DNA from 3 places in the Kitasatospora sp. RG8 genome. Region 1 is predicted to be linked to each of the others. Evidence: riboswitches for the same ligand, from Rfam matches in the RefSeq annotation. Region 1 holds a riboswitch; each other region holds the start of a gene.

Evidence for each region. Region 1 has a riboswitch for cobalamin ahead of metE (5-methyltetrahydropteroyltriglutamate--homocysteine S-methyltransferase). Riboswitches for the same ligand answer to the same signal wherever they lie in the genome.
Region 2: it holds a riboswitch for cobalamin, as region 1 does, so the genes downstream of both, J5Y04_RS14260 (prenyltransferase/squalene oxidase repeat-containing protein) here and metE (5-methyltetrahydropteroyltriglutamate--homocysteine S-methyltransferase) in region 1, are expected to answer to the same signal.
Region 3: it holds a riboswitch for cobalamin, as region 1 does, so the genes downstream of both, J5Y04_RS14245 (peptidase) here and metE (5-methyltetrahydropteroyltriglutamate--homocysteine S-methyltransferase) in region 1, are expected to answer to the same signal.

The regions. Positions count from the first base shown of each region.
Region 1 is NZ_JAGIYX010000003.1:311,840-316,341, forward strand. Features, by position in the region: gene J5Y04_RS06700 (APC family permease) at 1-131, opposite strand, end outside; gene J5Y04_RS06705 (hypothetical protein) at 462-971, opposite strand; gene J5Y04_RS06710 (hypothetical protein) at 958-1,215, shown strand; gene metE (5-methyltetrahydropteroyltriglutamate--homocysteine S-methyltransferase) at 1,335-3,650, opposite strand; cobalamin riboswitch at 3,815-4,036, opposite strand.
Region 2 is NZ_JAGIYX010000007.1:276,785-281,286, forward strand. Features, by position in the region: gene J5Y04_RS14255 (prenyltransferase/squalene oxidase repeat-containing protein) at 1-616, opposite strand, end outside; cobalamin riboswitch at 751-827, opposite strand; cobalamin riboswitch at 913-1,058, shown strand; gene J5Y04_RS14260 (prenyltransferase/squalene oxidase repeat-containing protein) at 1,163-3,325, shown strand; gene J5Y04_RS43960 (hypothetical protein) at 3,322-4,502, shown strand, end outside.
Region 3 is NZ_JAGIYX010000007.1:271,077-275,578, reverse strand. Features, by position in the region: gene J5Y04_RS14250 (flagellar hook-length control protein FliK) at 1-186, opposite strand, end outside; gene J5Y04_RS14245 (peptidase) at 216-1,346, opposite strand; cobalamin riboswitch at 1,444-1,602, opposite strand; gene J5Y04_RS14240 (phenylacetate--CoA ligase family protein) at 1,774-3,048, shown strand; gene J5Y04_RS43195 (acyl-CoA reductase) at 3,104-4,502, opposite strand, start outside.

The DNA.
Region 1 (4,502 bases):
GAACTGGTCGTCATCAAGGCCAGCGTCAGCCAGGTGATCTTGTTCGACCCGGCCCCGACCTGAACCGCACTGGCCGCCCGTGTGCCGCCCGCTCGGCCGGCATCACCGCCTGGCACGTCCACGGTGCTCATCGGATGTCTCCTCGCTCTGCCCGTCGGCGCCTCGGTGCACCACTTCCAGACTGGTCACCCTCCGTGGCCGACGCGCGCCGGCCTACGCCCATCGGGGCAGCCGTTCCGCCGGCTGGCCGCACTCCATCGGGCTCGGCCGGCGAATGACATGACGTTCGCCGGGCTTCTGCCGATCACCGATGACACCGTGCCCGCACGCTCAGGACGACGTCAGAGCTGTCCCACGGAGCAGGCCAGTGGCCTCCGCGCCCGGACAGCCCGGTGGCCGGCAGCGGACGGACGTCGAGGCGTCAGAACAGGCGAGCCGCGATCAGGCCGGTGCCGTGCGGCTCACGACGCAGACGACAGGTCGCGCAGGTCGCGCAGAGTGCCCGCGCACACCGCCGTCAGCAGCAACAGGCCCACGCCGATGCCGACACCGAGCGGGTGGAAGCCGTCACCGGTGACCGAGGGACCGAGGATGGTCGCGCCGCCGGTGGCGCTGGCGCCGGCGAGGGTCCAGACACCGGCGCGGAGGCGGCCGGTGCCGGGTGGCACGACAGCGTCGGCGCCGACGCCGGTGAAGATGCGGGGGATCTGTATCGCGCCGAGGCCCAGGGCGATCCACCAGGCGGTGAGCACTGCGGTGCGCAGGGTGGGTGGCGAGGCGTCCGCGTCGAACCCGCCGTGCACCAGGACGACCACGGCGGCGCCGAGGACCGTCGGTCCGGCGAGGCGGCGCAGCGCCCAGCCCGGCAGCGTGATCGCGGCGCTCAGCGTGGGCCGGGGCCGGGGTGCTATCAGGGCGATGCCGAGCAGCAGCGGGGTGGTGCAGACCTTCGCCTTCGTGATGATCTGCAACAGCGTCCTGTGGTTCGCCGCGCCTCCTCCCGCGTCGAGAACGCGACGGGCCGCCCGGGTCGCGACCACCGCGGGCGCGTTGGCACTGCCGGTCTCGTTGGCGCTGCGGGACACCGCCTGGCAGCTGCTCGGGCTCGGCGACCAGGTCGACTCCATCGGGCAGTGGGCGGCTTTCGCGCTCGCCTTCGCGCTACTGACGGGCGCGCTCACCTTCGGTGTGGCTGCGGCCGCTACCAGGGAGTGACAGCGGAAGTCATCCGGTCGGCCGCCGGAGCAACGGCGAGATCCTCGGCGATGAGCGGGCCACCGGGGCGGGCCGGTGCGTGCCACCGTGCCCGCCCCTCGTGGTCCCGCACCGGCGCGTCAGCCGGCGAGTTCCTCCCGCAGGCGGCGGGCGGCGGCGACCAGGCTCTCCAAGGAGGCCCGGGTCTCCGGCCAGCCGCGGGTCTTCAGCCCGCAGTCGGGGTTGACCCACAGCCGCTCGGCCGGGATCGCCGCGAGGCCGGCCCGCAGCAGGGAGACCGCCTCCTCGGTGCTCGGGACGCGCGGGGAGTGGATGTCCCACACGCCGGGGCCGACCTCGCGCGGGTAGCCGGCCTCGGCCAGTTCACCGGCGACCTCCATGTGGGAGCGCGTCGCCTCCAGGGAGATGACGTCCGCGTCGAGGTCGTCGATGGCCGTCATGATCGCGCCGAACTCGGCGTAGCACATGTGGGTGTGGATCTGGGTGTCGGCGCGGACGCCCGAGGTGGCCAGCCGGAACGACCCGGTGGCCCAGTCCAGGTAGGCGGGGCGGTCGGCGGCCCGCAGTGGCAGGGTCTCGCGCAGGGCTGGCTCGTCGACCTGGACGACGGCGGCGCCCGCGGCCTCCAGGTCGGTGACCTCGTCGCGCAGGGCGAGGGCGACCTGGAAGGCGGTCACGGCGACCGGCTGGTCGTCCCGGACGAAGGACCAGGCGAGCATCGTGACCGGGCCGGTGAGCATGCCCTTGACCGGACGGTCCGTCAGTTCCTGGGCGTAGCGGAACCAGTCGACGGTCATCGGGTGCGGGCGGGAGATGTCGCCGGCGAGCACCGGCGGTCGCACGTAGCGGGTGCCGTACGACTGGACCCAGCCGTGCCGGGTGGCCAGGTACCCGGTGAGCTGCTCGGCGAAGTACTGGACCATGTCGTTGCGCTCGGGCTCGCCGTGGACGAGGACGTCCAGGCCGGCCTTCTCCTGGTAGGCGATGACCTCGCGGACCTCGGCTTCCATCCGAGAGCGGTAGGTGGCCTCGTCGGTCCGCCCGGCCGTCAGGTCGGCGCGGGCGAGGCGCAGTTCGGTGGTCTGCGGGAAGGATCCGATGGTGGTGGTGGGAAGAAGCGGCAGCCCGAGGCGGGCACGCTGGGCCTCGGCGCGCTGCGGGTAGGGCTGGGCGCGGCGGGTGTCCGCCTCGGTGACGGCGGCGGTGCGGGCGCGGACGGCCGGGTCGCGGGTGATCGACGAGGCGGCCCGGGAGGCGAGGTCGGCACGGTTGGCCGCGAGTTCGGCGGTGATCGCGTCGGTGCCCTCGCGCAGGGCGCGGGCGAGCAGCGCGGTCTCGCCGGCCTTCTGGCGGGCGAACGCGAGCCAGCGGGCGATCTGCGGGTCGAGGTCGCGTTCGGCGGCGGCGTCCAGCGGGACGTGCAGCAGGGAGCAGGACGGCGCGACGTCGACCCGGCCGGCGAGGCCGAGCAGGGTCGCCAGGGTGGCCAGCGACTTCTGCAGGTCGTTGATCCAGATGTTGCGGCCGTCGACCACGCCGGCGACCAGGCGCTTGCCGGGGAGTCCTCCGACGGCGGCGAGGGCGTCGAGGTTGGCCGCGGCCGGACCGGTGAAGTCCAGTGCAAGGCCGTCGACCGGCGCCTTGGCGAGCACGGGCAGCGCCTCGCCCAGGCGGTCGAAGTAGCTCGCGACGAGCAGCTTGGGCCGGTCGGCGAGGGCGCCGAGGTCGCGGTAGGCGCGGGCGGCGGCGTTCAGCTCCGCCGGGGTGCGGTCCTGGACGAGCGCGGGTTCGTCCAGCTGCACCCAGACGGCGCCGGCCGCGCGCAGGTCCGCGAGGAGTGCGGCGTAGACGGGCAGCAGCCGGTCGAGCAGGGTGAGCGGCTGGAAGTCCTCGGCCACGCCGGGTGCCGGCTTGGCGAGGAGCAGGTAGGTGATCGGACCGACCAGCACCGGGCGGGCGGTGTGGCCGAGCGCGACGGCCTCGCGGAGCTCGGCCACCTGCTTGGCCGGGTTCGCGCCGAAGACGGTCTCCGGGCCGAGTTCGGGCACCAGGTAGTGGTAGTTGGTGTCGAACCACTTGGTCATCTCCAGCGGCGCGACCTCCTGGGTGCCGCGGGCCATGGCGAAGTAGCCGTCCAGCGGGTCGGCGTCGACCGCGGCGCGGTGGCGGGCCGGGATCGCGCCGACGGCAACCGTGGTGTCCAGCACGTGGTCGTAGAGCGAGAAGTCGCCGGTGGGGACTTCCTCGATACCGGCGTCGGCGAGCTGCTGCCAGTTCTCCCGGCGCAGGTCGGCGGCGGTGGCGAGGAGGGCGTCGGCCGTGACCGCACCCTTCCAGTAGCCCTCGACGGCCTTCTTGAGCTCCCGGTTGCGGCCCTGGCGGGGGTGGCCGTGGGTGGTGGCCCGGGTTGCCGCGGTTGCGGACTTCGCTGTCAAGGGACTCTCCTTCGCGAGCCTGTTTCCTGTGGTCCCCGGGGACGGGACGAAGGCGCGAAGGGATGACGAACCGGGCGGGGCCGTGAGCGCGTGCGAAAGCGCCGGACCCGCCTGATATGTACGCCGACCCGCCCACGAGGTCACCGGGATGGCCGCGCGCGAACGGTCGCGTGCGGGCAGCGGGCAGGTCTTCGGACTCGCGGGCACGGCCGCCCGTCAAGGGCGGACACCTACTGGCCGTCGCTTCCCAGACCCGGCCGGGCCCAGTGCGTATGACGGCGTTCGTTCCCACTCACCGCTGCGGGGCAGTCCCGGATTCCCACCGGGTTCCCTCTTGCGACGCGCCTGCCTGGCGGACAGGGCGAACCAGCTGCCCGGTCAGCTTATGTGCAAGCAGCCGGTACTGACGCGGAATCATGGAACGTGTCCGCATGATGAGACTCCACCGCGGCTCGGTGATGTCGCACGGTGCGTGGACCGGCCCGACATCTGTCAATCAGGACAACGCACAGCCTCCGCACGGACCCTCGCACGTCCTCGGCGGGCCCGGGCCGGCCTCGCGATGTACATCACCACCGGCCGCCGCCTGGCCGAGGGGTTCCCCGAGGACGTGGACGACACGGTGGTAACGCTCGACGGCCGGGCCGCGTTCACCGGGATCGACCCCGAGGGAAGGGAGATCCGCCACGGCGCCCACCCCGGCACCCCCGACGAGATCCTGGTCGCCGGACTGCCCTCCGAAGTCGCTCCGCGGATCGGCGAGTTGCACAAGTCGGCCCACGAAAGCAAGGGCTGGATCGCGGACACCTACCTGCTTCGGCGATCGGCCGACCGACCTGTGGGCGCCGCCCC
Region 2 (4,502 bases), on a different contig from region 1:
CGTTGTGCTGGTTGGCGCGCACCGCCGTGACGGAGGCGTCGATCAGCGGCTGCGGGGCGCGCCGGGTGCCGGCCTGGGTCCTGGCGCCCGCCAGGGCGAGCAGGCCGAAGACCGTGCCGTTGAAGTTGGCGGACGGGCCGTAGTAGCCGGGCTCGGCGCTCTGCCAGGAGGCGACGAGGTCGGCGACGAGGTTGCGGCCGGGGCCCACCCGGGCGGGGTCGATGCCCGCGGCGTAGGTGTTGAGGATGCCGCGCTCGTAGTCCGTGACCACCGGCGAGCTGCCGGGCCAGCCGGGAGCGGCGAGCTGGTTGCGGTAGACGAGGCGGGCGTTCCGGCCGGCGTCACCGCCGGGGGTGACGCCGGCGGCGGCCGTGCCGGCGGCCGCGAGCGCGCTGAAGGCCCACTCGTTGGAGAGCCCGCCGCCGGTGACGTAGCTGCCGTCGGCGCCCTGGAGGGACTTCAGGTAGCTGACGCCGGTGCTCCTGGAGGTGGCGATCTGGGCCAGGGTGGCCGTCGCGTGGGCGGGAACGGTGGCGGACAGCAGCAGGGCCCCGGCCGCCAGGGCGACGGTGACGGCGGGTACGGAAGTGGTCCGCGACGGGGTGCGGAGGGACACGGGAGGGGCTCCTTGGGGTGGCGGGCGCCGACCCTGCCCCGGAGGTCCCGGCGTCCGTTCGGAAGCGCGCGACCGGCGGAGCGGTCGCCGCCCGGATCGCGTGGGCCGGCATTCGCCGCGGTGCACGGCCGGGCGGGCATCCGGGCTCGGGACGGCACGACCGCCACCCCACACCGCTGCGCGTCAGCCCCGGATTCGCACCGGGTTCCCCCACTCGGCCACCGGGGACGCTACCGCACGGCGCACGGCGCACCGGGCGACGAGGCGGATGTGACCTACCTGACGCCCCGTTGACTCTCCGTCAGCCGCCGTGGTCTGATGAACCGATTTTTCGCCCTCGGCATTCAGGGGAAGCCGGTCCAACTCCGGCGCTGACCCGCAACCGTAGACCCGCCAACCCGGTGGGTGAGCCGGAATGCCTGGACCGGGGGCCTGTTCACAGAGCACTTGCGTCGTCGCGGACTACGACGCGGTCAGGACGGTCCCTGTCCCGGGAGACCGTCGGCTGCGCCGTGTTCTCCCGCGTCGACCGACCAGGGAGTCGTCGTGAGGGTCAGCAGCAGTCGTACACGTCACAGGAACCGGGAACTCGCGTCCCTGGTGGTCGCCGGCGCCGTCGCGGTCGCCGCCTGCGGCACGGTCCTGCTCGGGCACCCCGGAACCGCGGCGGCCGACCCGATCGAGCAGTGCACGGCGACGACGGGCGCGATCGTCGCGGTCGACTTCGGTCACTGGGGCGGTGGTGTCGTCCGTGGCTGCGACGCCCACCCCACGACGGGCATGAGCCTGCTGCACAACGCCGGCTTCACCACGACCGGCACCGAGCACGACGGACCCGCCTTCGTCTGCCGGCTCGGGACCGCGGGCTTCAACGGCGGCGCCCAGTATCCGGCGCCGGCCGACGAGCCCTGCGTCAACACCCCGCAGGCCACCGCGTACTGGTCGTACTGGATCGCCGAACCCGGCCAACAGAATTGGTCCTACAGCCAGTTCGGGGCCGGGACGCAGAAGCCCAAGCCCGGCGAGGTCGAGGCCTGGGTGTACGGCGGCACCGACATCGGCGGCTCCAACGGGGCGCCGTCATTCACCCCGGATTCCGTGCGGGCCAAGAACGGCGGGCCGTCGTCCTCCGCGTCCCCCTCGGCGACCCCGAGCCAGACCCCGAGCCAGACCCCGACCGCGAGCCCGACCGGGTCGCCGGCCGCCACCACCGACCCGGACCCGGCCGCCACCGAGCAGGCCGTCCTGGCCCTGACCGGCACCGACCTCACCAGCGTCCGGCGCAACCCGGACGGCACCACCGCGACGCCGACCCCGCCCGCCGTTAGGAAGCCCGACGCCGCCAAGGGCAGCGCCTACCTCACCGACCCGGCCCGCCTGATCGACGGCCACTACTACGAGGGCTTCCCGGCCTTCGCCGACTTCGGTCTCACGATCGACGGGGCCTACGCGCTCGCCGCCACCGGCACCGACGACACCGCGCTGCGCAGGATCGTCGACTTCCTGGACCAGCAGGGCAAGGACGCGAGCGGGCGGACCGTCAACGACTGGACCGGTGTCGGCACCGAGTTCGCCGGCGGAGGCTCGATCGGCAAGGAGGCGTTGCTCGCCGAGATCGTGGGCCGCAACCCGCGGGACTTCGGCGGTCACGACCTGATCGCCGCCCTCGCCGCGATGGTGTGCACCAAGGCCGCCCCGGACACCGGTTGCGCCGAGTCCGGCAACTACACCTGGGCCACCTCGGTGTTCTCCCAGGCCCTCGGCATCATGGCGCAGCTGCGCGCCGGCGACACGGCCGGCGCCGCCGCCCCGGTCGCCTACCTGAAGAGCCTTCAGCACGCGGACGGCTCCTGGCCGAGCCTGATCCCGGCCACCGGCGACTCCGACGTGGACAGCACGGCGATGGCCGTCATGGCGCTCGCGCTCGTCCCCGGGGACGGGGCCGCGCAGGCGGTCGACAAGGGGCTCGGCTGGCTCGCCGCCCGGCAGCTGCCGGACGGCGGCTTCCCCGGCGCGGCCGGCGACTCGACGAACTCGGCCGCGCTCGCGGTCCAGGGCATGACGCTCCATCAGGCCACGTACGGCGGACGGATCGCCAAGGCGCTCGACTTCCTCGCAGGCCAGCAGAACGCCGACGGCGGGTTCAACGTCGCGTCCGCCGGACAGCAGGGTTCGGACGTCCGTGCCTCGACGCAGGTCCTGGGGGGTGCCACGGGCGTCTCCTTCGGCACGTTGTCCCGCACCATCGGCGGCACGCCCACGCCCACGCCGACCGGTACGCCCACGCCCACGCCGACCGGTACGCCGACGGGTGCGCCGACCGCGACGTCCACGGGTACGCCGACGCCGACCGGTACGCCGACACCCACGGGGACACCGACACCCACGGGGACACCGACCGCGAGCGGTTCACCGACGGCGGGCGGTTCACCAACGGAAACCGCCTCCGCGACGTCCACGGCCGTGCCGTCGTCCGGTGAGGGCGCGACCGCCGGCCGCCCGTCCGACGCCGTGCTCGTCGGAGACGGCGGCAGCACCGGCGCCCCGGTGCGCGGCGGCTCCGTCCAGGCCGCCGGTGGCAGTCTGGCCGGCACCGGCACCGACGCCCTGGTACTGACGGGCATCGCCGGTCTGCTGACCGTGGCCGGCACGGCTGGGGTCCTCGTCGCCCTCCGTCGTACGGCCTCCGTCCCGGGGCGTCACCGGTGAGCCGGCGGCTGGGCCGGCTGGGCCGGCTCACCGGAGCGGCGGTCCTGACGTTCGCCCTCGCCTCGGGTGGCGTCGGGCTGGGGACGGCCCCGGCGTCCGCGGCGCCGACGCCGATCGAACAGTGCACCACCACCTCGGGCGTGGTGCTCGCCGTCGACTTCAGCCGGTGGGGCGGCCCGCTGCTGCGCTCCTGCGGGACCACCCCGACGACCGGGTACGCCCTGCTCAACCAGGGCGGCTGGAAGACCACCGGGACGGGGCACGACGGCCCGGCGTTCATCTGCCGGATCGGTTACAGCGGCTTCCAGGGCGGCAAGCAGTACCCCGCTCCGGACCAGGAGAAGTGCGTCCTGACGCCCCCGGCCACGGCCTACTGGTCGTACTGGCACGCCGATCCGGGCCAGAACGACTGGTCCTACAGCCAGCTCGGCGCGATGAGCTACCAGCCGAAGCCGGGCAGCGTCGACCTGTGGATCTTCGGTGGCACGAACATCGAGGGCACCGAGGGGCGTCCGGCCATCCCGCCGGACTCCGTGCGGGCCCGGAACACCAGCCCGGGCGGCGCCGCCTCCACCCCCGAACCGCCCCGACCGCCGGCCGGCGGGGGAGGGGCAGCCGGTGGTGGCTCCGGTGGGACGAGCGGCGGGAGCGGCACCGGTACCGGTGGGAACGGCACCGGTACCGGCGGGAACGGAGGAGGTTCCGCGGGCGCGAACGGTGGATCCTCGTCCGGTACCGGATCGTCCGGCAGCTCGTCCGGCGCCAACACCGGTGGTTCGTCCGGCGCCACGAAACGTCCGTCCTCGGGCGGTGGCGCGGGCGGATCGTCCGGCGCCACGGGCGGTCGGACGGCACCGGTGAGCCCGTCGGCCGAGGCCCCCGCACCGGCGGACCCGCAGACACCGGCCGCCGAGGCGACCGCCGCGCCGGCCGGGACGCCCTCCGCACAGTCGTCCGACACGCCGTCCGTGGAAGCCAGCGCCACCGCGACGCCCACCGCTGCCGACGGTCCGTCGCCCTCCGTCGAGGCCGGCGGGCCGAGGGTGGTGGACGCGGCCCCGGCCGCCGACACCCCGCACGACCCCGGCTCGATGGTGCCGGCCGCGGTCGGGGCCGTCCTCGTGGTGGTGCTGGGCGTGGTCACCGCCGTCACCGCGCGCCGCCGCCGGCGACAGGC
Region 3 (4,502 bases), on a different contig from region 1:
GCCGCCGCCGACGGCCGTGAAGTCGACCACGACCGTGACGCCGGTGGTCCCGGAGCAGGCCGCGGCCCGGGCCTGCGGGGCCTGGACGGCGCTGACGCCGAGCAGGCCGGCGGTGAGGGCCGCGGCCGCGGCGATCGACCCGAGCGTGCGGCGGACCGGACGGGCCGGGGTGAGGGTGTCGGTCATCGGATAACTCCTCCTGGGGACGGCCCTGTTCAGCGGGAGGCCGGTGCCGGGCAGGCCAGGGTGGGCGCGTCGGGGCGTGCGCCGGCGGCGGAGAGCGTGGTCAGCGGGGTGCCGGCGAGGCCGAGGACGGCCTGCGCGGTGGCCCGGGCGCCGTTGCCCGCGTTGAAGCCGGACGCGTCGTAGGCGACCGCGCCGCGGACGGCCGGGTCCGTGGAGCATCCCTGCTGGAACTTGACCAGCCGGCTCCAGCCCTTGAGGCCGGCCCCGAGGCGTCCGCCGGAGAGCAGCGCCTGGGTGGCCAGGCCCGTGGTGTTGGCGTTGGAGGCGCTCGCCCCGGCGGCCGCGAACCCGCCGTCGGCACCCTGCTGGGAGGTCAGCCAGGTGAGGCCGGCGCTCGCCTTGGCGGCCCGTCCCGTGGCGGCGAGGGCCTGGACGGCGAGCGCGGTGGCGTCCGGGTCGCCGGTGCAGGTGGCCTGACCGAAGGAGACCGGGAAGCCGCCGTCCGCGCACTGGCTGCCGGCGAGGAAGTCCACGGCCGCCGACGGGGCGCCACCGGGTGTGCGGTACAGGGCGATCAGGGCCAGCGACTGCCCGAAGGCGTTGCTGTAGTCACCCCACTGCGAGCGGTCGGAGAACCGGCCCTCGGCGGTCTGGAGCGAACGCAGCCGGGCCGACAGGTCGACGCCGCCGAAGCTCGCCGGGTCCGCGCCGCGGACCTCGACGGCGAGCAGCAGCTTGGCGGTCGCGCCCGCGTACGCCTCGGTGGTGCCGTCGCCGAGGTAGCCGCTGATGATCTCGGGCCTGGCGAGCCAGGCGGTGGCCTTCGCGGCGGCCTGCTCGGAGCCGTGCGAGGCGGCGAAGGCCAGCACGGCGTCGATGGTCAGGCCCTGGTCGGGGTAGGCGGTGCCGTTGAAGACGGACTCGAAGTGGTCGCCGTCGACGAGCCGGCGGGCCAGCCAGCCGGCCGCGGCGGCGTCGGGGCGGACGGTCCGGGACGACGCCGCGTCGGCGGGTGCGGCGTGGGCGTCAGGTGCGGCGTGGGCTGCGGGTGCGGCGTGGGCTGCGGGTGCGGCGTGGCTTGTGGTGGCCGCGGGGAGCGCGGTGGCGAGCGCCAGGGCGGGTATCGCGAGCAGACCGAGAGTGCGGCGGGGCGTGGGCATGGGATGCCTTTCCGGGCCTGGACGCAGGGGCCCGGAGGGCGTCGGCAACGGCCGGGCAGCCCTCGGAGCTCCGGCCCGCAGACCACGACGGGAGGAGGGGTGACACACCTCCGCCGACGGGTACTCGGGCTCGCCGCCGACGTGGCGTCGGCGGCCTACCGTTGCGGGTCAGCGCCGGATTCGGACCGGACTTCCCCCATCGGCGGAGTCAGAACATGACGGTTCATCATGGCGAAACGGAAAAGATCCGGTCAAGGGATGGTGCGTCACATCACGGTGCCCCGCCGCCACCATCGGTGCCACCGGCACCGAACCGTCCGGCTGCGCCGCGGTGGCCCCTGGGCCCGGCCGGGTGGCGCAACCGGCTGGGACCGCTCGCCCCACCCGGCGCAGGCGAGGCATTTGTACAGGTCTAGACTCATATGATGTGACTAACACTCAGATATCCGACCTGATCCGCCATGCACGGGAGAACTCCCCCTTCTACCGCGACCTCTACGCCGGCCTCCCGGACGACCTGACCAGCCCCGCCGACCCCACCGGCCTCACCGCACTGCCGCTGACCGACCACACCGCCTACTGGGCGGCCCACGGCATCGACCGCAGCCGGGTGCTCACCGGACCGCACGACGACGGGATCGTCTTCAAGACCGGCGGCACCACCGGGGCGCCGCGCGTGTCCATGTACACCCGCGCGGAGTGGCGCCGCATGAGCCGTACGTTCGGCGGCGGCCTGCCGGCCGCCGGGCTGCGTGCCGGGGACCGGGTCGCCAACCTGTTCTACGCCGGGGAGCTCTACTCCAGCTTCGTCTTCACCCTCAACTGCCTGCAGGAGGCACCCGTCCCCACGGTCCAGCTGCCGATCGGCGGTGCCGCGCCGCTGGACGCCACCATCCAGGCCCTGCGCGACTTCTCCGCAACCGTGGTCGCCGCGCCGCCCACGTCGCTGTGCCGGCTGGCCCGCGAGGTCGTCGACACCGTCGGGACCCTGCCGGACGTCCGCGTCGCGCTCTTCGCCGGCGAGGCCTGCTACCCGGACCAGGTGGCACTGCTCACCACCGCCTTCCCCCACGTGAGCGTCCGGTCGATCGGTTACGCCAGCGTGGACGCGGGCGTCCTGGCCGGTCCGGTGGCCGGGGAACCGGACAGCCGGGTGCACGAGGTCTTCACGGCGGACAAGGTGGTGGAACTGCTCGACCCGGAGACCGGCGAGCCGGTCGAGGAGGAGGGCCGGCCCGGCCGCGTGGTGGCCACCGATCTGGTCCGTCGCCTGATGCCGGTGATCCGCTACCCGGTCGGCGACCTCGCCGAGTGGGTCGACTTCCCGCGGCGCCGCCTGCGGCTGCTGGGGCGCTCGGAGGAGGGCGCCCGGGTCGGGGTGGTCACCGTCTACCTGGAGGACCTGCGCGCCCTGCTGGCCGCGGCCGGCGGGGACGGCCCGGTCGTCGGCCATCAGGTGGTCCTGCGGCACCGGGCCGAGCGGGACGAGCTGGTACTGCGGCTCGCCGCTCCCGGCGGGGAGGATCCCGCCCTGGCACGGGAGTTGACCGCCCGTCTCGGTGCGACCCGGCCGATGTTCGCCGACCACGTCCGCAAGGGACTGATCCACCCGCTGGCCTTCGAATGGGTCGCCCCGGACGGCCTCGCGGTCAACTCCCGTACCGGCAAGCTGATCCGTCTCCTCGACGAGCGGATGGGGTAGCTCCCGCAGCATCCGTGGTGCGGTGCTGCGGGAGCCACGGGCCGGCAGCCGTCCCCTAGCGGTTGCGGGCCCGGCGGTCGACGACGGCGAGGAGCTTGCCGCTGGCGGCCGTCCGCTCGAAGTCCTCGGCGGGGGCGTGCTCCACGGACAGCTCCACCAGACGGTCGCGCACCACGGCGGCGGCCAGGTCCGGGTAGGCGTCGAGGAACTCCCGTACCGCGTCGGGCTGTTCGCCCGCACCCAGGCCTCCGCCCGGGCGCGGCCGTCCATCCGGGCGCGGGTCCCCGCCCGCGTCCGAGTGCGAGCGGTCCGCCTCCAGGCGGACGGTCAGCGTCTCCCGGGCGCTGTGCTCGTCCTCGTCGAGGAGCAGCTGGAGGGCTCCGTGGTGGTCCAGCCGCTCCTCGGCCGCCAGCACGAAGCGACGGTAGTTGAGGAAGTGGCTGCCGCTGCGGAAGATGTCGCCGAAGCGGCCGAGGAGTTCGAACCGCGGGGTGCGCCGCCCGCAGGGGCAGGCGCCGTCCACCCAGCGGCCGAGGTCGCCGATCTCGTAGCGGTCCAGGCGCTGGCCGCGCCTGCTGTGCGCGGTGAAGACCAGCCTCCCGGCCTCGCCCGGATCGGCCGGGCGGTCCTCCTCCAGGTCGAGGATCTCCAGTGTCTGGAGCCCGCTGAACAGGTGGTGCACCCGTCCCCCGGCGTCCGGGCACTGGTAGCCCAGCGGGCCGGCGTCGACGCTGCCGTACGCGGCCGAGCGGATCAGCTCGACGCCGAACTCCTCACGCAGCCACGTCTGCTGGCGCTCGGGGAAGTGCTCTCCGCCGTAGAAGAGCTTGCGCACCCCGCGGTACCCGCGGAGCACGACCGCACCCTCGGTGAAGACCCGCAGCAGGTAGTTCGGCATGCCGAAGAGGGTGTCCACCCGGTGCTCGACGATCGAGCGCGCGACGGCCGCGTGGTCGTCCTGGGCGGCCATCGGGAACTGCACCGCGCGCAGGTTCTCCAGGACCGAGTAGAAGCTCAGGAAGCCGCCGTAGAGCTGGCCTCCGAAGAAGAGGTTCATCGCCCGGTCGGTGCGCGGGTCGAAGCCCGCCGCCAGCACCCCCTCGGCCCCGTGCCGCATGTGCTCGTGGTAGTCGTCCCAGCTGAAGGCCGACAGCTTGGGCGCGCCGGAGCTGCCCCCGCTGCGGAAGAACACCTCGGCCCGGCCGAGGTCGCCCTGCAGCTGCTCGAAGTCGGTCTTCGCGGTCACCGGCACCGGCGGGGGCGCGAGCTCCCGGGCGCCGACCAGGTCGTCGAGGCAGGCGTCGGAGGCGAAGCGGGCGTCCAGCTGGACGTCCACCCGGCGGCTGTAGCGCTGCAGCGCGTACACGCCGTCGTGCGGCTCGCCGTCGTAGCTGTCCAGCATCCGCCCGGGGACGGTGACCCGCTGGACCCCGGCGGCCAGGACCGCCCCGGCC